Regions from separate parts of the Streptococcus gwangjuensis genome, predicted to be linked through region 2. Evidence: predicted binding sites of a transcription regulator. Region 2 holds the regulator's gene; each other region holds the start of a gene.

Region 1 (5,664 bases), 230 kb from region 2:
AAAGGTGGTATCCGTATGGCTGAAACTACTTTGAAAGAAAATGGATACGAACCAGACCCAGCTGTTCACGAAATCTTCACTAAATACGTAACAACAGTTAACGACGGTATCTTCCGTGCTTACACTTCAAACATCCGTCGCGCTCGTCACGCTCACACTGTAACTGGTCTTCCAGATGCATACTCACGCGGACGTATCATCGGTGTTTACGCACGTCTTGCTCTTTACGGTGCAGACTACTTGATGCAAGAAAAAGTAAACGACTGGAATGCAATCGAAGAAATCGATGAAGAAACAATCCGTCTTCGTGAAGAAATCAACCTTCAATACCAAGCATTGCAACAAGTTGTTCGCTTGGGTGACCTTTACGGAGTTGACGTTCGCAAACCAGCGATGAACGTTAAAGAAGCAATCCAATGGGTTAACATCGCCTTTATGTCTGTCTGCCGTGTTATCAACGGTGCTGCTACATCTCTAGGACGTGTGCCAATCGTATTGGACATCTTTGCAGAACGTGACCTTGCTCGTGGTACATTTACTGAATCAGAAATCCAAGAATTCGTTGATGATTTCGTTATGAAACTTCGTACAGTTAAATTTGCTCGTACAAAAGCTTATGATCAATTGTACTCAGGTGACCCAACATTCATCACAACTTCTATGGCTGGTATGGGTAACGACGGTCGTCACCGTGTTACTAAGATGGACTACCGTTTCTTGAACACTCTTGACAACATCGGTAACTCTCCAGAACCAAACTTAACAGTTCTTTGGACTGACAAATTGCCATACAACTTCCGTCGCTACTGTATGCACATGAGCCACAAACACTCTTCTATCCAATACGAAGGTGTAACAACAATGGCTAAAGACGGATATGGTGAAATGAGCTGTATCTCATGCTGTGTATCTCCACTTGACCCAGAAAATGAAGAGCAACGCCACAACATCCAGTACTTCGGTGCGCGTGTAAACGTATTGAAAGCCCTTCTTACTGGTTTGAACGGTGGTTACGACGATGTTCACAAAGACTACAAAGTATTTGACATCGAACCAATCCGTGACGAAGTTCTTGAATTTGAATCAGTTAAAGCTAACTTTGAAAAATCTCTTGACTGGTTGACTGACACTTACGTAGATGCTTTGAACATCATCCACTACATGACTGATAAGTACAACTACGAAGCTGTTCAAATGGCCTTCTTGCCAACTAAACAACGTGCCAACATGGGATTTGGTATCTGTGGATTTGCCAACACTGTTGACACATTGTCAGCTATCAAATACGCTACAGTTAAACCAATCCGCGATGAAAATGGCTATATCTACGATTACGAAACAATCGGTGAATACCCACGTTGGGGTGAAGATGACCCACGTTCAAACGAATTGGCAGAATGGTTGATCGAAGCATACACTACTCGTCTACGTAGCCACAAACTTTACAAAGACGCTGAAGCTACAGTATCACTTTTGACAATCACATCTAACGTTGCTTACTCTAAACAAACTGGTAACTCACCAGTCCACAAAGGTGTATACCTCAACGAAGATGGTTCTGTGAACTTGTCTAAACTTGAATTCTTCTCACCAGGTGCTAACCCATCTAACAAAGCTAAAGGTGGATGGTTGCAAAACTTGAACTCACTTTCTAGCCTTGACTTTAGTTATGCAGCTGATGGTATCTCATTGACTACACAAGTATCACCTCGCGCTCTTGGTAAGACTCGTGACGAACAAGTTGATAACTTGGTAACAATTCTTGATGGTTACTTTGAAAACGGTGGACAACACGTTAACTTGAACGTTATGGACTTGAACGATGTTTACGAAAAGATCATGTCAGGTGAAGACGTTATCGTACGTATCTCTGGATACTGTGTAAACACTAAATACCTCACTCCAGAACAAAAAACTGAATTGACACAACGTGTCTTCCACGAAGTTCTTTCAATGGATGATGCCTTGGATGCCTTGGATGCATTGAGCTAAGATTATATAAAATAATACAAAGAAGGACTAGTTAAAAGCTAGTTCTTCTTTTTGTAAAATTTATTGGTCAATTAAAGTCAAATCTCTTGACCTTTTCTGACTAATGTAGTATATTATGAACGTAAGGTAAATGAAAGCCTTACTAGAACGCTTATTTAAAGTGAAATAGAAAGAGGTGGGTCTATGTTTAATCTAGAAATCTTTAGAAGTAAAGATAGTCTACTCCTGCTTAAAAAAGAAAAACCAGAAATAGTACGTAGAGTAGCAATTTAGCTAGTCTAAATTTTTTAAAACAAAGGTCAAAGATAGTCAATATCAGTAGTAATAACGAAGAAAAAACAAAAAGAGGTAAAGAATATGGACAACAACTTTAATAATTTTAACAACATGGATGATTTATTTAACCAATTGATGGGTGGTATGCGAGGATATAGCTCTGAAAATCGTCGCTACTTGATTAATGGACGTGAAGTAACACCTGAGGAATTTGCTCATTATCGTGCAACTGGTCAATTACCAGGAAATGCAGAAACTGATGGACAAATGCCACAACAGGCGTCAGGTATGAAACAAGACGGTGTCCTTGCTAAACTAGGTCGAAACTTGACTGCAGAAGCTCGTGAGGGCAAGCTGGATCCTGTCATCGGACGAAACAAGGAAATTCAAGAAACATCTGAAATTCTTTCACGCCGTACCAAGAACAATCCTGTTCTAGTCGGAGATGCAGGTGTTGGTAAGACAGCAGTCGTTGAAGGACTAGCGCAAGCCATTGTGAACGGAGATGTCCCAGCTGCCATTAAGAATAAGGAAATCATTTCCATTGATATCTCAGGTCTTGAAGCTGGTACTCAATACCGTGGTAGCTTTGAAGAAAACGTTCAAAATTTAGTCAATGAAGTGAAAGAAGCAGGGAATATTATCCTCTTCTTTGATGAAATTCACCAAATTCTCGGTGCAGGTAGCACTGGTGGAGACAGTGGATCTAAAGGGCTTGCGGACATTCTTAAGCCAGCTCTATCTCGTGGTGAGTTGACCGTGATTGGGGCAACGACTCAAGACGAATACCGTAATACTATCTTGAAGAATGCAGCTCTTGCTCGTCGTTTCAATGAAGTCAAGGTAAATGCTCCTTCAGCAGAGGATACTTTTAAAATCCTTCAAGGAATTCGTGACCTTTATCAACAACACCACAATGTCATCTTGCCAGATGAAGTTTTGAAAGCAGCAGTGGATTATTCTGTTCAGTATATTCCTCAACGTAGCTTGCCAGATAAGGCTATCGATCTTGTCGATGTAACAGCGGCTCACTTGGCAGCTCAACATCCAGTAACAGATGTGCATGCTGTTGAACGTGAAATTGAGGCAGAAAAAGACAAGCAAGAAAAAGCAGTTGAGGCAGAAGATTTTGAAGCAGCTCTAAACTATAAAACACGTATTGCAGAATTGGAAAAGAAAATCGAAAATCACACAGAAGATATGAAAGTGACTGCCACTGTCAATGATGTAGCCGAATCTGTAGAACGAATGACAGGTATTCCAGTATCACAAATGGGAGCATCTGATATCGAACGTTTGAAAGATATGGCTCATCGCTTGCAAGATAAGGTAATCGGACAAGATAAGGCGGTAGAAGCGGTAGCTCGTGCTATCCGTCGTAACCGTGCTGGTTTTGATGAAGGCAATCGCCCAATCGGTAGCTTCCTCTTTGTAGGTCCAACTGGGGTTGGTAAGACAGAACTTGCTAAGCAATTAGCGCTTGATATGTTTGGAACTAAGGACGCAATCATCCGTTTGGATATGTCTGAATACAGTGACCGCACAGCCGTTTCTAAGCTAATTGGTACAACAGCAGGCTATGTGGGTTATGATGACAATAGCAATACCTTGACAGAACGTGTGCGTCGCAATCCATACTCTATCATTCTCTTGGATGAGATTGAAAAGGCTGATCCTCAAGTCATTACCCTTCTCCTCCAAGTCTTGGATGATGGTCGTTTGACAGATGGTCAAGGAAATACAGTAAACTTCAAGAATACTGTTATTATTGCAACATCAAATGCTGGATTTGGTTATGAAGCCAACTTGACAGAAGATGCGGACAAACCAGAATTGATGGATCGTTTGAAACCATTCTTCCGTCCAGAATTCCTTAACCGCTTTAACGCAGTTATCGAGTTCTCACACTTGACTAAGGAAGACCTTTCTAAGATTGTGGACTTGATGTTGGCTGAAGTCAACCAAACCTTGGCTAAGAAAGACATTGATTTGTCAGTTAGTCAAGCGGCTAAAGACTATATCACTGAAGAAGGCTATGACGAAGTCATGGGGGTTCGTCCTCTCCGTCGCGTAGTTGAACAAGAAATTCGTGATAAGGTGACAGATTTCCACTTGGATCATTTAGATGCCAAACATCTAGAAGCAGATATGGAAGATGGCGTTTTAGTCATTCGTGAAAAAGCCTAAGACAAAATTTTGAGAATAAAAAGAAGGAGCCAGCTGAAAAGCCGGTTCCTTTTTTGTGTTTAGATGACATGACGCTCAAAGGCATCATCTGAAATTCCTTGTTCCAAGATGAGTTTTGCCCATTCTTTAGCAGAAAAGAGGCTGTGGTCCTTGTAGTTGCCACAAGATTCGATGGTTGTTCCAGGAACATCTTCCCAAGTAGTGGTTTCAGCAATTTCTTTGAGAGAATCCTTGATAACAGCCGCGATTTCAGCACTGGTATGTTGCCCCCACATAATCATGTGGAAGCCTGTACGGCAACCAAATGGTGAACAGTCAATCATGCCGTCGATGCGGGTACGGATGAGTTTGGCTAAGAGGTGCTCGATAGTGTGAAGGCCAGCAGTAGGGATAGAGTCTTCATTGGGTTGCACTAAACGAATATCATAATTGGAGATGACATCTCCCTTTGGCCCTGTTTCTTCCCCGATCAAGCGAACATAGGGTGCTTTAACAATGGTGTGGTCAAGTTCAAAACTTTCAACAATAACTTCTTTTGACATGGTAAATCCTTTCAGTTTTCTTCTTTCATTATAACATAAAGGGTGCTGTTGATGGAGTTTGATAAATGACTTTTTATAATAAAGTCTCTATACATAAACCTCAGAATTATAAAGAAAGAATGGAGAGAAGAATACCTTGTGAAAGAAAAGTTTAGTTTTTCTAGTGGAACTCAGGTGACTTTTGAAAAGTGGATCAACTTTTTCTGAAATTTCTGTTTAATCTCTGAACTAATTCTGAACTAGATTGGGTATACTGGAGAAAATAAAGATAAAGGAGTTCAGTATGGAACATATTGTAAAAATTAATCGTGTTTCTAAAAAATATGGAGACAAGCAAATTTTAAAGGATATTTCTTTTACAGCTAGGAGTGGTCGCATTACGGCTTTTCTAGGACATAATGGTGCAGGAAAAAGCTCGACCTTGAGGATTCTCTTGGGCTTAGATCGGGCGACAGCAGGAACTGCGACTTTTGATGGACAAACCTATCAGTCAATGATTTATCCTCTCAAAACAGTAGGTGCAGCTTTTGACGGTATTGGAGGTCTGCCAAATAGAAAGGTTTACGACCATCTGCATATTATTGCTGCAAGTAATGCTATTCCGAAGTTTCGGATTGATGAGGTATTGGATATGACTGGGATCGCTCATAAGAAAAAGGATTTCTTA
Region 2 (5,664 bases):
CTCGAATCATAGTCGCTGAGATACCAAACTTTCTTTCTTGCAAGACAGTCTCAAAGCCACGATTTGATAATTCTTGCTGGTAGTCTGCTTCTCCCACAAAGAAAATTAGTTCTTGCTGGGTTTCATCATAGGAAATCTCTGCAAACATTTGGTCCAACCACTCCTGCCAGCCCATAGGGTAACGGGGAAGATTGGTTTCGTCTAACTTGCAAACGGAGGTCAACTCGTCATCACGAAAGGCCTCTCGAATATAGCGAAATCTCTTTTGAAGAGTTAAGCCTACCTGCTCCCCTCGGTCTCCCTCATAGCCTGAAACGACAACCCAGACCTGGTCACACTGCCGCTTCGCTCGCTGAATCAGATCGATATGTCCTTGATGAAGTGGAGCAAAGGTTCCAAATACCACTGCTGTTTTCTTTTTCATAAACCTATAGCCTTTTTATATTTTTTGATATTTTTCTCTATGTTTTTATTATAAACTATATTTTTGTTTTGTCAATAGTTTTTTATTGTTTTTTATAAAAAAGTAGCAAAAAAGAATCAGGATCACTCCTAATTCTCCATTTTTAAGCAATATCAAATTTTAATTGACCAGCTTTGACACCAATCTTAAGTGTCTTACCTGCCACTAGTTCTCCCTTGAGAAGAAGTTCTGCCAACTTGTCTTCCACTTCTGTTTGTAGGGTTCTGCGAAGTGGACGAGCTCCCATCTCTGGATCATATCCTTGATTTGCCAATAATTTCAGTGCTGAAGCTTGTAATTTCAAGTCAATACCTTTTTCAGCCAAACTTGCCACTAAAGGTTTGACCATAATCTTCACTACTTCCTGCATATGGTCGCTAGAAAGGCTATGGAAGACCACCTTTTCATCAATACGGTTAATAAATTCAGGTCTATAAGCCTTTTTCAACTCTTCAAACATGCGTTTTTCCATATTTTCCTGGTCAAAACGAATATCCTTAGCCCCAAATCCGACGGTCTTGTCATCCCGAAGGGCTGTCGCACCAAGATTTGACGTCATGATGATAATGGTATTTGAAAAGTCGACCTTGCGTCCCTTGCTATCTGTCAAGACACCGTCATCCAGAACCTGCAAGAGAACATTAAAGATATCTGGGTGGGCCTTCTCTACCTCGTCAAAGAGGAGAACGGAATAGGGTTTGTTGCGAACTTTCTCGGTCAACTCCCCACCTTCTTCATAACCCACATAGCCCGGAGGAGCTCCATTAAGACGGCTAGCTGCGAATTTCTCCATATACTCACTCATATCAAAGCGGATAAGGGCTGATTCGTCGTCAAAAAGAACTTCTGCCAAAACCTTGGCCAATTCGGTCTTACCGACACCTGTAGGTCCTAGGAACATAAAGGAACCAATCGGACGCTTGTGACTGCGAATCCCTGACTGGTTGCGGCGAATCGCACGGCTAATGCTTGAAACAGCTTGATCTTGACCGATGACACGTTTGTGCAGTTCAGCTTCCAAGTTTAAGTATTTCTTAGCATCAGTCTGAGTCAGTTTTTGAACGGGGATACCTGACAAGCGACTCAAGGTGGTCAAAATATCAGACTCTGTCACCAAGTCTTTATAAACAGGCACTTCCTCTTCTTTTGCAATTAGCTGAGCTGCCTGTTCCCACTTACCATCCATCAAGGCCTTGTCAGCTGGACTCAAACCTGAATCGTCTGCTTTTACATGCTTAGCCTTATTTTGCACTGTTGCTGCTGCCTCATCCAAGAGGTCGATAGCAGAATCTGGTAAGTGACGGCTAGTCAAGTAACGATGAGCCATCTTGACCGCTGTTTCAACCGCTTCATCTGTGATTTGCACACGGTGATGTTTCTCATAAGTCACCTTCAAACCTTGCAAAATAGTCATACTGTCTGCCACACTTGGTTCTTCAATCGTCACTTTAGCGAAACGACGAGAAAGGGCCGCATCTTTTTCGATATGTTTTTGATATTCTTCCTGAGTAGTCGCACCAACCGTTCTCAAAGTTCCACGCGCTAAGGCTGGCTTCAAGATATTGGCCGCATCTAGAGTTGAGTCAATCCCACTACCAGAACCCATGATGGTATGAAGTTCATCGATAAAGAGGATTACTTGGCCATCTTCTTCAATATCCTTGATGATATTGTTCATGCGTTCTTCAAAGTCACCACGGAAACGTGTCCCTGCAACAACATTCATCAAATCAAGCTCTAACACGCGCATCTTAGCCATTTCTGCAGGTACATCACCACTAGCAATACGCTGGGCAAGCCCAAGCGCCAGAGCTGTTTTCCCGACACCAGCATCCCCAACCAAGACAGGATTATTCTTTGTCTTCCGACTCAAGATTTGAATCATACGCGAGATTTCCTTGTCCCGACCGATGACTGGCTCCAACTTGCCAGAACGCGCTTGCTCTGTCAAATCATGCGTATAGTCCTCAAGACCACCGCTCGGAGTCTGGGGCATGCCCATCATATTAGCCATAGAATTTTGCTTGTCAGCTACTGTACGATGACGTTGGCGTAAAGCCTTGAGGTCTTCTCGAGTCCAGCCTGCCCGTTCTTCTAAATTTCGACGAAGGGCAGCAATCTTAACCTGATCTTTCTTGTCTTCATAAGAAAAACCAGCCCTCTCCAAGATACGAGTCGCCAAGGCATTGCCATCATGTAAAATCGCATAAAGGACGTGCTCCGTCCCTAGCACCTTAGAATGGACCACTGACGCCACATATTCCGCTTCATCAAAAAGAACCTGCAAACGATGAGAAAACGGCAATTCCGTGAAGGTTTCATCCTGGCTATAGTCCGTTTCAGTCAGTTCCAAAGCGACTTCTTCTAAACGATCCATCTCATATGGATAATCATTTAAAGTTGCCCCTGCCACACTATAACTGTGATTGGACATGGCAATCAACAAGTGCCAAGACTCTAGATAACGAGCTCCAAAATGGCCAGCAACCATGTAGGCACTTTCGATACATTCATTCAATGCTTTTGAATAGTTCATCTTACTTCCCTTTTCTATCTACCTCTTGTATGACCTGTCGTAGCATGTTTGCACGAAGGACTGGAGCTTCTTCTCCTAGAACGCGATCCAAAGCTACTGATACTAGCAAATTCATCTCCTGCTTGGTCATCAATTCCTGCTCAACCAAAAGCTGTAGAATATCCTCATAAATTTCTTGACTAATCCGCTCACCAATTGAGTAAAGCAGCTCCTTGAGCATTTCATGATGACTAGAAAACTCAATCCGTCCTATACGAATATAGCCTCCGCCACCACGCTTACTTTCAACCAAGTAGCCTCTACTTTCCGTAAAGCGTGTCTTGATCACGTAGTTAATCTGACTAGGAACAACCTGAAAGGTATCTGCCAACTGACTCCGTTGCAACTCCACAATTCCAGATTGATCTAAAATCGCCTTGATGTAGGCCTCAATATGATCCGATGTATTTTTAAATCTCATTACAAACCCACCTCTCTCTTTAAACCTTGACTATCTTTGACTATTATACCGAAATTTTCTCATTTTTAAAAGAAAAAGGGCGCTGGTAAAGGATAATCTTCACCAACTCCCCATTTTTCTACTTATCTAAGCCTAATTCTGCCAAGATTTGACGTTTGTAGGCAATCTTTTGGACTTCCTTGTCCTCACCTTCAGACCAATCTAATTTAATTTCTGAAACAATCTGCCCAGGTCGATTTTTCAAGATATAGATGCGGTCGCTAAGATTGATGGCCTCCTCGATACTGTGGGTAATAATCAATGTCGTCAATTGCAACTGCTTGTGAATCTCAAGGTACCAAGCGTGTAGTTCCATCTTGGTCATCTCATCCAAGGCGCTAAAGGCTTCATCTAAGAGAAAGAGCTTGTGACCGAAAAGATAGGTACGAAGTAAGGCCACACGCTGGCGCATCCCACCACTGAGTTCATGAGGGTATTTATCTCTTACAGCTGTCAACTGGAAAGTCGCAAGAATTTCATCTGCGCGAGCAATAGCTTCTGCCTTATCCACCTTTTGAATCAAGAGGGGAAGAATGATATTACCAAGCACCGTCTTGTGCTCCAAGAGCAGATCCTTTTGCAACATATAACTCACGCGGCCCTTGGGATTCTCCTCCCCATCAAGGACAATTCTCCCTGACTGAACTTCTAAAATCCCAGCGATTAGATTAAAGAGGGTGGTCTTTCCTACACCACTTGGGCCTAAGATAGAAACCACTTCTCCTGAAGTCACCTGCAGGTTGATATCCTCTAAAATCCTCTCCTCGCCATAAGCATAACTGACGTGTTCTAGTCTAATTTCTGTCATTATTTCACAAATTCATTGGTAAAGCCTTTGTCTGTCAAGTCTTCTTTAAGGATACCATTTTCTTTATCCCATTTGTAGAAGGCATTCCAGCGAGCTGCATCAAATTGACCCCATTTTTCCTTGTCGCTTGCGTATTCTTTTGACAAGTATTTTTGAGATTCGATGACAAAGTCACGTTTTTCCTTGAGTTCAGGTGCATTTTTGATGAGGATATCAGCTGCTTCCTCTGGATGCTCCATAGCATATTGGTAGCCTTTTTTGATGGCTTGGATGACTTTGCGAGCTTCTTCTTTGTTGTCTTTAAGGTAGTCGTTGTTTGCGATGATAACTGGTGAGTAGTAGTCAAACTCCTTGACATAGTCTTTCAAGTACATGAAGTTAGCCTCTACGCCTTGAGATTTTGCAAGAATTCCATCCCATCCATAGTAGATCCAAGCAGTGTCAAATACTCCATTGGCAATCGGTGTAATCGAGTTTGAGTCGTTGTTTGGTACTTTTTCTACTTTTTCAAAGTCTCCACCTTGAGATTCTACTAAGGTTTTCAACATAGCAAGTTCAGTTGGGTCATTCCAAGTTCCGTATTTCTTACCAACCAAGTCTTTTGGACTAGCTACATTGTCAGATTTACGAGAGATAATTCCTGATGTATTGTGTTCTACGATAGCGGCAACGGCAGTAATTCCTGCACCTTTTTCCAATTTCTTAGCCATGTAGTCTTGGAAATACACTGCAAATGGTGCCTTTCCGTTAATAACCAAGTCAGAAGAACTTTCTTCTGGTGGCAATTTCAAATCAACATCCACTCCAGCTTCTTTGAAATAGCCTTTTTCTTTAGCAACATAAAGCCCTGTGTGGTTGGTATTTGGTGTCCAGTCTAGGATAAAGTCGATCTTCTTGAGTTCTGCTTCTTTGTTGTCCTTAGAAGCAGTTCCTTGGCCACAGGCCACAAGCACAACAGCTACAAGAGCTGTCACAAGCGTTAAAAACACTTTCCATGTTTTCTTCATTTTCTTTCCTCTTTTCTTTTTCAAAAACATTCTAATGCTACGAACGTTTCCATTTAATAACATATTTCTCGCTGATATCGACCAGCTTCATACCAAGAAGACTGATAATCGATACCAAAATAATAATAGCAAACATGGTATCATACTGAAACAGTTTCTTGGACTGAATCATGTAGACACCTAGTCCTTCAAAACCTCCCAACCACTCAGATACCACGGTTGTGATAAAAGCGTAGGATACACTGACTCTCAGACCTGCATAAAAGTAAGGCAGGCTGACTGGGATTTTAAAATGCCACAGGATTTGCCAAGGTTTGGCCCGCATCAGACTAAACAAGGTCAGCATATCCT
Region 3 (5,664 bases), 550 kb from region 2:
TTTTCCAAGGCTTCGATAATGGTACGAGACTTGTCACTAGTAGGAAAGACGCGGCCGTGGTCTTCGACCTTAAGTTTAACACCATTTTCTGTAAAAAAGTTGATGATATCATGGTTATCAAACTGGGAGAAGACACTGTAGAGAAAGCGCCCATTTCCAGGGATTTCAGCTAGTAGGTCATCTAGAGTTCCATTGTTGGTGACATTGCAACGTCCCCCACCAGTACCAGCTAATTTTTTTCCAAGTTTCCGATTTTTTTCGATGAGGAGGGTTTTCTGACCATAAAAGCTACTGGAAATCGTAGCCATCATGCCAGCAGGACCTCCACCGATGACGATAGTATCAAAATGTTTCATAGCTCTATTGTACCACAAAAAAACAAGAGATGATGGTCACCTCTTGTCAAGAATGCAATTAATCAATTTCATATCCCATCAGCAAACCGCCATCTTCTGCATAGAAACTGCAGAGACCAGAGGTTGGGAGAATTTTAATATCCGCCTGTGGGAAATTTTCACGAATTCGCTCTGAAAGCTGTTGGCAACATTTCTCGTTATTGCGTTGGGCCATGACAATACGGCCACCAGCATATCCAGCTTTAATGATTTCATCATAGGCAGCTTGAACTGATTTCTTTGAACCTCGTGCTTTTTGTAGCAATTCAAGGGTTCCAGTTTCACTAGCTTCTCCGACCATACGGATATTTAGAAGGCCAACGACCGTACCGATAAGCTTGCTCAAACGGCCGTTTTTCACCAAGTTATCGACCTTGGCCAGAACAAAGAGCAACTTGGTTTTTTCTTGATAGGCAGTGATAGCTTCAACCACTTCTTCAAAAGACAAGCCCTGGTCAATAAAGTCATTTAATTTTTCTATGAGCAAGTCAACTTCCCCACCAGCAGACAAACTATCAATCACATGAATCTTAGTATCAGGATGGTCTTCTAGATAAATATTCTTGGCCAGTTGAGCACTATTGTGACTGCCAGAGAGAGTACCTGTGATGGTTATTAGGAAAATGTTTTTGGCTCCTTCAAACGCTCGCAAATAATCATCTGGGCTTGGACAAGCTGATTTTGAAGCTTCTGCAGTTGCATATATGGTTTCCATCATTTGATCAATGTCAAGACTGGCATCATCAACAAAGACCTGATCAGCTACTTGAATGGTTAAGGGAACACTCACAAAGGTCGTGTCAATAGCTGGTGTTGCCAGCTGACGATAATCACAACCAGAGTCAGCAATAATCTTCCAAGTCATAGAAATTCTCCATCTTTGTCAGTTATACATTGACAAAGGTTCTGTCTTTTTTTACAATTATATCATGAAAGCCCTTGAAACAAAAGCCTCATCCGTCTGTTGTGACAAGTAGAAAGAAAATGTTATGTCTGAACGTAGAATCTCTGAAAAGTCTCTTGAAAATCTCAGAAAATCAAACCAAGAATCCAATTTATTAACTAGAGAAGCCCTTGAAACAGCCCTCTTGCAGCTCTTGGAAAAAAAGGACTTGACCAAGATTAGTATTTCTGAATTAGTCAAGCGTGCAGGCGTTTCGCGTGCAGCCTTTTACCGCAATTATGATTCTAAAGAGGAAATTTTAGAGAGCGTTTTTAAACGGAGTGTCCACAACATCATGGAACAGTTGCATCATTATGATTTAAAGACAGACCTTTATCTGGTCTGGGTTCACCTTTTCCGAGAGGCCAGAAAGGAAGCCAGAGTGATTCAACTGGCCTTGGATTACCATCTGGAAAAAATCTTTGTCCAAGCCATGCAGGAATTTCTAGAAAAATACCATGGAAAATCAAAAGGTGTCAGCTCTTATCTTCATTCCTTCTGGAGCTCAGCCATCGTCTCTGTCCTTCTAAAATGGATCAAGGATGGCATGAAGGTACCTGCTGAAAAGATAGCGGATTTACGGTTACCATTTTTTAAAAAATAGAGCAAAAGGAGAAGAGATATGACTGAAAAAAGACTAGCATGGGATGAGTATTTTGCAGCCCAAGCCTTACTAATTGCCAATCGTTCCACTTGTAAACGTGCCAAAGTGGGCGCGATTCTGGTAAAAGATAATAAGGTTATTTCCACTGGTTACAATGGTTCGGTGTCAGGAACCGAGCATTGTATTGATCACGAATGTCTGGTCATCGAAGGCCACTGTGTTCGCACCCTTCACGCAGAGGTTAATGCCATTCTCCAAGGGGCTGAGCGTGGTGTCCCCAAAGGCTTTACAGCTTATGTGACCCACTTTCCATGTCTAAACTGTACAAAACAATTGCTTCAGGTCGGCTGCAAGCGCGTGGTTTATATCAACCAGTACCGAATGGACGACTACGCCCAATACCTCTATCAAGAAAAGGGAACAGAATTGACTCATTTACCACTTGAGACAGTACAGGCCGCTCTTAAAGAGGCTGATCTAATGTAAAAATTATCAAAAATAAATGGTTTAGAAAGATTTTTAAACCATTTTTTGGTATAATTTGGTATAATAAGAAGAATAAATTGAAAGAAGGAATTCCAAAAATGGGAAAAATTGAAGTTATTAATCATCCACTGATTCAACACAAATTGTCAATCTTGCGTCGTACAGATACTTCTACAAAAGCTTTCCGTGAGCTAGTAGATGAGATTGCAATGTTGATGGGGTATGAAGTACTTCGTGATCTTCCACTAGAAGATGTGGAAATTGAAACACCAATCACAAAAACAGTTCAAAAACAATTGGCAGGTAAGAAATTGGCTATCGTTCCAATCTTGCGTGCAGGTATCGGGATGGTTGATGGGCTCTTGAGCTTGGTTCCAGCAGCTAAAGTTGGCCACATCGGTATGTACCGTGATGAAGAAACGCTTCAACCAGTTGAGTACTTGGTGAAATTGCCTGAGGACATTGACCAACGTCAAATTTTTGTCGTAGACCCAATGTTAGCAACAGGTGGCTCAGCAATCTTGGCTGTTGATTCTCTTAAAAAACGTGGCGCATCAAATATCAAATTTGTCTGCCTCGTATCTGCACCAGAAGGTGTTAAAGCCCTTCAAGAAGCTCATCCAGATGTAGAAATCTTTACAGCAGCCTTGGATGAACGTTTGAACGAACACGGTTATATCGTTCCAGGTCTTGGAGATGCTGGAGACCGCTTGTTCGGTACGAAATAAAATTAAAAAGAGATTGACTTGGAAAAGAATTTCCAGTCGTGAAAGGAGGTTGAATTTTTGTTTCTGTTTAATGAAAGCAGAGCAAAAATTTGACCTTTTTTGACCAAGATATTATAATAGTCTTATCTTCAGTCATTTGACCAACAAAAATAAAACTCAAAAGGAGAAATGAATGATTCCAGTAGTTATTGAACAAACAAGCCGTGGAGAACGTTCCTACGATATTTACTCACGTCTTCTCAAAGACCGCATCATTATGCTGACAGGCCCAGTTGAAGACAATATGGCTAACTCAGTTATTGCCCAGTTGCTTTTCTTGGATGCCCAAGATAGTACAAAAGATATTTACATTTATGTCAATACACCTGGTGGTTCTGTTTCAGCTGGTTTGGCAATCGTTGATACCATGAACTTTATCAAGGCAGATGTCCAAACCATCGTTATGGGAATGGCTGCATCTATGGGGACGGTCATTGCATCAAGTGGAGCAAAAGGCAAACGTTTCATGCTTCCAAATGCTGAATACATGATCCACCAACCAATGGGTGGTACAGGCGGTGGTACTCAACAAACCGATATGGCGATTGCTGCAGAACATTTGCTTAAAACTCGTAAAACCTTGGAAAAAATCTTGGCTGAAAATTCAGGTCAGTCAATCGAAAAAGTTCACGCAGATGCAGAGCGTGATAACTGGATGAGTGCTCAAGAAACACTTGAATATGGCTTTATTGATGAAATCATGGCCAACAATTCATTGAATTAATGATCAAAGAAGGCAAACTCGACTGGGTTTGCTTTTTTTGGTATAATAGGGGGGAGATTTCTTAGAAAGAGGATTTATCATGTTTGAAAAAGTCAATCGATCTGGCTTGATTATCTATCTTTACTATAATCGTGATGCAAAAAAACTGCAGGATTATGGAGATATTACCTATCATTCCAAGAAACATCGTTACTTACAGCTTTATGTTCCAACTCAAGAAGTGGAGCAATTGGTCGGGCGCTTGGGCAAGGAAAAGTTTATAAAAAAAGTCAGAGTTTGTCATATCCAAGAGTTGGAAACACCCTTTGTGGGCAATCTTTATCGAAGGGAAAACGTTATCATCGAAAAAGTTCAAGAAAAGTGTTGACAATTTTCTGATAATTCGGTATATTCTTAACATGCTATTTAAGAATAAGGAGACAAAAAAGATGAAGAAAAAATTTGCCCTATCGTTTGTGGCGCTTGCAAGTGTAGCACTTCTTGCAGCCTGTGGAGAAGTGAAGTCTGGAGCGTCAAACGCTGCTGGTAACTCAGTAGATGAAAAGACAATCAAAATCGGATTTAACTTCGAGGAAACTGGTGCCGTAGCAGCTTACGGTACATCTGAACAAAAAGGTGCCCAATTGGCCGTTGATGAAATCAATGCAGCAGGTGGTATCGATGGAAAACAAATCGAAGTAGTCGATAAAGATAATAAGTCTGAAACAGCTGAGGCGGCTTCAGTAACAACTAACCTTGTAACTCAATCTAAAGTATCAGCAATCGTAGGACCTGCGACATCTGGTGCGACTGCAGCTGCGGTAGCGAACGCTACAAAAGCAGGTGTTCCATTGATTTCGCCAAGTGCGACTCAAGATGGATTGACTAAAGGTCAAGATTACCTCTTTATCGGAACATTCCAAGATAGCTTCCAAGGAAAAATTATCTCAAACTATGTTACTGAAAAATTAAACGCTAAGAAAGTTGTTCTATACACTGACAACGCCAGCGACTATGCTAAAGGGATTGCCAAAGCCTTCCGTGAAGCATACAAAGGTGAAATCGTTGCAGATGAAACTTTCGTAGCAGGTGACACAGACTTCCAAGCAGCCCTTACAAAAATGAAAGGGAAAGACTTTGATGCTATCATCGTCCCTGGTTACTACACTGAAGCTGGTAAAATTGTAAACCAAGCGCGTGGTATGGGAATTGACAAACCAATCGTTGGTGGTGATGGATTCAACGGTGAAGAGTTTGTGCAACAAGCAACCCCTGAAAAAGCATCAAACATCTACTTTATCTCAGGCTTCTCAACTACTGTAGAAGTTTCAGCTAAAGCAAAAGCCTTCCTGGAAGCTTACCGTGCTAAGTACAATGAAGAGCCTTCAACATTTGCAGCCTTGGCTTATGATTCAGTTCACCTTGTAGCAAACGCAGCAAAAGGTGCTAAAAACTCAGGTGAGATTAAGGACAACCTTGCTAAAACAAAAGACTTTGAAGGTGTAACTGGTCAAACAAGCTTCGATGCGGACCACAACACAGTCAAAACAGCTTACATGATGACCATGAATAATGGTAAAGTTGAAGCAGCAGAAGTTGTAAAACCATAATAGAAAAATGTTGAAATAGGGAATGAGCCTCTGACTCACTCCCTGTTTCGATGTTTAAGAACCTATCAAAAAGTGAGGGGAAACCCTCGAAATTATATATAGAAAGAGTGAATTTTATGCTCCAACAACTAGTAAATGGTTTGATTCTAGGTAGTG
Region 4 (5,664 bases), 620 kb from region 2:
CTGAGACCTTATATCCGCCACCGCCAAACTTTCCTCCAGCGTGAAGAACAGTAAAGACAGTCTCAACGGCAGGTCGACCTGTTTTTTCCTGAATATCGACTGGGATACCACGCCCATCATCAACAACTGTAATCGAATCATCGGGCTCAATAAAGACTTGAATATGGCTAGCAAATCCTGCCAAGGCTTCATCAATTGAGTTATCAACAATTTCCCAGACTAGATGGTGAAGACCTTCTTTTGAGGTCGATCCGATATACATCCCTGGACGCATACGAACAGCCTCTAAGCCCTCTAAAACTTGAATTTGACTGGCATCATAATCTTGTGCCTGCAGATTTTTAATTTCTTCTGTCATCTTATTCCTTTTTCTTACATGTCTAATACTTGTCTTAAATTCACGATACTGGTAAACAAGTGGGTATCGAGTCCAGCAGCTTGCCCTGCTTCGATATCAATCGGCCGATCACCGATGACAAGACCAGAGTTAATTTGATACTTTTCTCTTAAATAAATCATGGACTCAGGATCTGGTTTTCTCTTAAAGCCTGAGTTAGAAGTCACCACTTCTGTAAAATAAGCTGCTATAGAGGTTTTTTCTAAAATTTCCAAGACCTGATCATTTCGATGAGAAACTAAAAAATGACGGGCACCTTGATTTGAGATATCTTCCAATAAACCAGAAACTCCATCAAATAAAATCGGATGTTCTAGCTCTCTGGCTTCATTTTCCTTGTACTTTTCTAAAAAATTCTCTAAGTTGGGAGCGAATGTCTCAATCGCAAAATCAGTAGAAACCTTTAAAGCCTGATAGACACTGTCATGGTCTTGTGTGATGCCATACAATGCCAATGTTTCAACAAATGCAGCTGTTGAAGTTTCGTAATTATCTAGTAAAGTTCCACCTAAATCCCAGATGTAATCGTGATATTTCATACCCTTCATTATAGCATTTTTTTATGAAAAAAGCGATGATTTCCTTGAGTTTTCCACATAAAAAATGCTCTATATTATTTGTAGTGGGTAAATCTATTATAAATACTATGAAACCTATTTTCTTGTAGAAAAAAGTTCCATATGACCCATAATGAAAAGCGACCAAACCATCATTAGAGAGAATCATATGGAACAATTATATTTTAACACAAAACTACTTTATATTAAAAATCCTAATATCCAATTTATGGATGTTATTAATAAGGGGGGTAACTTCTCAAAGTAAGTTCCACTTGACTGGTATTGAGCCTAGCTTTTCACTGATCTTCTCTTGAAAGTTTAAAACTGACTACAAACAGCTCAGCAAAGCTAACTTATAAAACCTTACTCAAGAAGTCCTTAGTTCGTTGTTCTTGGGTTTGTTCAAAAACCTGTTCAGGTGTTCCGTCTTCGACAACCACACCGTCTGCCATAAAGATGACACGGTCTGCCACCTCACGAGCAAATCCCATCTCATGCGTTACAATAACCATGGTCATTCCTGACTTGGCTAGGTCTTGCATAACAGCCAGCACTTCACCTACCATTTCAGGGTCCAGGGCTGAAGTTGGCTCGTCAAAGAGCAAAACATCAGGTTCCATAGCCAAGCCACGCGCGATGGCAATCCGTTGTTGCTGGCCACCTGACAAACTCTGAGGGTAAGCATCTGCCTTATCTGGTAAACCAACTTTTTCCAAAAGTTCCTTAGCTCTCTTCTCTGCAACTTCCTTACTTTCACCTTTAGTCTTGATAGGAGACAAGGTGATATTTTCCATCACAGTCATATTAGGAAAGAGATTAAATTGTTGGAAAACCATCCCCATCTTCTCACGCATGGCAAAGAGGTCATTCTTCTTGTCCGTAATATCAACTCCCTCAAAGATAACCTTCCCTTTGGTTGCTTCTTCCAACAAATTCATAGAGCGGAGCAAGGTAGATTTCCCGCTTCCTGAAGGACCAATGATAACGACAACTTCCCCTCTTTTAATCTCGAGGTTGATTCCCTTCAATACTTCATTCTTTCCAAAGGATTTATGTAAATTTTCAATTTTTATCAAGGTTTCTGTCATTATTTCTTATCTCCTTGTCCCATACGTTTTTCAAAAGCTTTCAAGGCTACTGTCAAAATAGAAGTCATAATCAAGTAATAAAAGGCTGCAAATAAAAGTGGTGTCAAAGGTAGATAGGTTGTTGTAGAAACTGTTGTAGCTCCGTTCCACAACTCCATGACACCAATAGCTGATAAAAGAGAACTATCCTTGATAATGGTGATAAATTCGTTCCCCAATGCTGGCAAAATATTTTTGATAGCTTGTGGCAAAATCACATAGCGCATCGCATTTTTAGGACGAATCCCTAAAGAATAGGCCGCCTCTAACTGACCCTTAGGAACTGCATTAATCCCAGCACGAACAGTCTCAGAAACATAAGCACCACTGTTCATAGAGATAATCAAAATCCCTGGAATCAGACGAGAAAGGTCAACACCTAAAATTCCAACCTGAATAGTCGGAGCATTGATGTGCATAAGGGCAAAGGCAATCATAATCTGAACCATCATCGGTGTCCCACGGAAAATCCAAACGTACAAGTTGGCGAGCCAAACAAACGGTTTAAACTTTGAACGTTGCCCAAAAGCCAAGACAACACCCAAAATAGTTCCCAAAAAGACAACACAGATAGAAATGAGAACCGTCACGACAGCCCCATAGTTAAAATAAGGTAAATACTTAGGTAAAAAAGAAAAATTCATAGTCACACTGCTTTCTAAAATAGAATACTGTATGATTATAACATAGAGTGAATTAAAATTCAAATCTTTTGTCTAATTTATTCAAAAAATCTTTAAGCTGGTAGAATTAGCGAGAAATCTTAGTTTTTTCTAGGCAAGTTGGCCTCCTTTATGGTAAAATAGTAACGATAAGAAATGAAGGAGAATCAAAATGGAATCACATTTGGTTAGAATCATCAACCGCCTTGAAGCAATGGCTAAAGACGGCGGAAATTTAAAACGTAATTTTGAACGCGAAGGAGTTGTTGTTGCAGAAGTTGCATACAGCCACGACGAAGAAAACGGCTCAATCTTTACCCTTCGTGATGTCGAAGCTCGCGAAACTTATACGTTTGACAGCATTGACTTGATTGCAATGGAGATTTACGAACTCCTTTACTAATACAAAACAAGCTGGGTTACACCCTGCATGTCTAACCAAAATCCTTTTTGTCTCACAAATAGGATTTTTTTATTCCCTAAAATCTCAAAAATTTTCCTTGTAACAACTTCTCAAAGCTGCAATCTTTTTACTTGCTTTACACCCCAATCCTGTTATAATGAGAGTATAGAAATTTGACTATTTTTGACCTTTAAACAGGTCAGGCTAAAGAAAGAAATGAGGTAGATGTATGCTTTGTCAAAACTGTAAAATCAATGACTCAACAATTCATCTTTATACCAATCTTAACGGAAAGCAAAAACAAATTGACCTTTGTCAAAACTGCTATAAGATTATCAAGACGGATCCTAACAATAGCCTCTTTAAAGGTATGACGGATCTGAACAATCGTGACTTTGATCCCTTTGGTGATTTCTTCAATGACCTAAACAATTTTAGACCTTCTAACAACACTCCTCCGACTCCCCCAACCCAATCAGGTGGAGGTTACGGTGGAAACGGCGGTTATGGTTCCCAAAATCGTGGACCTGCTCAAACTCCTCCACCAAGCCAAGAAAAAGGCCTGCTGGAAGAATTTGGTATCAACGTAACTGAAATTGCCCGTCGTGGAGATATAGATCCCGTTATTGGACGCGATGATGAGATTATCCGTGTCATTGAGATTCTCAATCGCAGAACCAAGAATAATCCTGTTCTTATCGGTGAACCAGGTGTCGGGAAAACTGCCGTTGTCGAAGGTCTAGCTCAGAAAATCGTTGATGGCGATGTTCCACATAAACTACAAGGTAAACAAGTCATCCGTCTGGATGTGGTTAGCCTAGTTCAAGGAACGGGTATTCGTGGACAATTTGAAGAACGCATGCAAAAGCTCATGGAAGAAATTCGCAAACGTGAGGATATTATCCTCTTTATCGATGAAATCCATGAAATTGTCGGTGCGGGATCTGCGGGCGATGGCAATATGGATGCAGGAAATATCCTCAAGCCAGCCCTTGCTCGTGGTGAACTGCAACTGGTCGGTGCAACTACCCTCAATGAATACCGCATCATTGAAAAAGATGCTGCCCTAGAACGCCGTATGCAGCCTGTTAAGGTCGATGAACCAACGGTAGAAGAAACAATCACTATCCTCAAAGGCATTCAAAAGAAATACGAAGACTACCACCATGTTCAGTATACTGATGCTGCGATTGAAGCAGCTGCAACTCTGTCCAATCGCTACATCCAAGATCGCTTCTTGCCTGACAAGGCCATTGACCTCCTAGATGAAGCTGGTTCTAAGATGAACTTGACCTTGAATTTTGTTGATCCTAAAGTAATTGATCAACGCTTGATTGAGGCTGAAAATCTCAAATCTCAAGCTACACGAGAGGAAGATTTTGAGAAGGCAGCTTATTTCCGCGACCAGATTGCCAAGTATAAGGAAATGCAAAAGAAAAAGGTCACAGACCAAGATACTCCTATCATCAGTGAGAAAACCATTGAGCACATTATCGAGCAGAAAACCAATATCCCTGTTGGTGATTTAAAAGAGAAAGAACAATCTCAACTCATCCATCTAGCCGAAGATCTCAAGTCTCATGTTATTGGCCAAGATGATGCGGTTGATAAGATTGCCAAAGCTATTCGCCGTAATCGTGTTGGACTCGGTACGCCTAACCGTCCTATTGGAAGCTTCCTCTTTGTTGGGCCAACTGGTGTCGGTAAGACGGAACTTTCCAAACAACTAGCTATCGAACTCTTTGGTTCTGCTGACAGTATGATTCGCTTTGATATGAGTGAATATATGGAAAAACACAGCGTGGCTAAATTGGTCGGTGCCCCTCCAGGTTATGTTGGCTATGATGAGGCTGGGCAATTAACGGAAAAAGTTCGTCGCAATCCATATTCACTTATTCTCTTGGATGAAGTAGAGAAAGCCCATCCAGATGTTATGCACATGTTCCTTCAAGTCTTGGACGATGGTCGTTTGACAGATGGACAAGGACGTACCGTTAGTTTCAAGGATGCCATCATCATCATGACTTCAAATGCAGGTACAGGTAAGGCCGAAGCCAGCGTTGGATTTGGGGCTGCTAGAGAAGGACGTACCAACTCTGTTCTCGGTGAACTCGGTAACTTCTTTAGCCCAGAGTTTATGAACCGTTTTGATGGTATTATCGAATTTAAGGCTCTCAGCAAGGATAACCTCCTTCAGATTGTCGAGCTGATGCTAGCAGACGTTAACAAGCGCCTTTCTAGCAATAACATTCATTTGGATGTAACTGACAAGGTCAAGGAAAAATTGGTTGACCTAGGCTATGATCCAAAAATGGGAGCACGCCCACTTCGTCGTACTATTCAAGACTATATTGAGGATGCCATCACTGACTACTACCTTGAAAATCCAAGTGAAAAAGACCTCAAGGCAGTTATGACCAGCAAGGGCAAGATTCAAATTAAGTCTGCCAAAAAAGCTGAAAAAATCAAAGAAAATACTTCTGAAAAATAAATATAGAAATCATAAAAAGAACAG

What was found. The regulator CtsR, encoded in region 2, represses protease genes until heat stress. The targets are predictions, from matches to a motif close to TTGGTCAAAAAAGGTCAAANA.
Region 1: a site for CtsR is predicted at 2,056-2,076, ahead of D7D53_RS00525 (ATP-dependent Clp protease ATP-binding subunit). Genes of this name have one in related genera too.
Region 3: a site for CtsR is predicted at 3,243-3,263, ahead of clpP (ATP-dependent Clp protease proteolytic subunit ClpP). Genes of this name have one in related genera too.
Region 4: a site for CtsR is predicted at 3,320-3,340, ahead of D7D53_RS02365 (ATP-dependent Clp protease ATP-binding subunit). Genes of this name have one in related genera too.

Annotation. Positions count from the first base shown of each region.
Region 1 covers NZ_CP032621.1:105,832-111,495, forward strand. The annotation lists gene pflB (formate C-acetyltransferase) at 1-1,992, shown strand, start outside; gene D7D53_RS00525 (ATP-dependent Clp protease ATP-binding subunit) at 2,350-4,455, shown strand; gene D7D53_RS00530 (S-ribosylhomocysteine lyase) at 4,515-4,997, opposite strand; gene D7D53_RS00535 (ABC transporter ATP-binding protein) at 5,281-5,664, shown strand, end outside.
Region 2 covers NZ_CP032621.1:1,843,438-1,849,101, reverse strand. The annotation lists gene D7D53_RS09325 (AAA family ATPase) at 1-424, opposite strand, end outside; gene D7D53_RS09320 (ATP-dependent Clp protease ATP-binding subunit) at 567-2,999, opposite strand; gene D7D53_RS09315 (CtsR family transcriptional regulator) at 3,001-3,459, opposite strand; gene D7D53_RS09310 (ABC transporter ATP-binding protein) at 3,578-4,306, opposite strand; gene D7D53_RS09305 (ABC transporter substrate-binding protein) at 4,306-5,313, opposite strand; gene D7D53_RS09300 (ABC transporter permease) at 5,351-5,664, opposite strand, start outside.
Region 3 covers NZ_CP032621.1:422,278-427,941, forward strand. The annotation lists gene aao (aminoacetone oxidase) at 1-356, opposite strand, end outside; gene D7D53_RS01960 (DegV family protein) at 415-1,260, opposite strand; gene D7D53_RS01965 (TetR/AcrR family transcriptional regulator) at 1,385-1,942, shown strand; gene D7D53_RS01970 (deoxycytidylate deaminase) at 1,961-2,428, shown strand; gene upp (uracil phosphoribosyltransferase) at 2,527-3,156, shown strand; gene clpP (ATP-dependent Clp protease proteolytic subunit ClpP) at 3,329-3,919, shown strand; gene D7D53_RS01990 (YlbG family protein) at 3,999-4,286, shown strand; gene D7D53_RS01995 (ABC transporter substrate-binding protein) at 4,348-5,508, shown strand; gene D7D53_RS02000 (branched-chain amino acid ABC transporter permease) at 5,625-5,664, shown strand, end outside.
Region 4 covers NZ_CP032621.1:490,860-496,523, reverse strand. The annotation lists gene gyrB (DNA topoisomerase (ATP-hydrolyzing) subunit B) at 1-358, opposite strand, end outside; gene D7D53_RS02390 (HAD family hydrolase) at 373-936, opposite strand; gene D7D53_RS02380 (amino acid ABC transporter ATP-binding protein) at 1,311-2,045, opposite strand; gene D7D53_RS02375 (amino acid ABC transporter permease) at 2,045-2,728, opposite strand; gene D7D53_RS02370 (DUF1797 family protein) at 2,919-3,149, shown strand; gene D7D53_RS02365 (ATP-dependent Clp protease ATP-binding subunit) at 3,379-5,640, shown strand.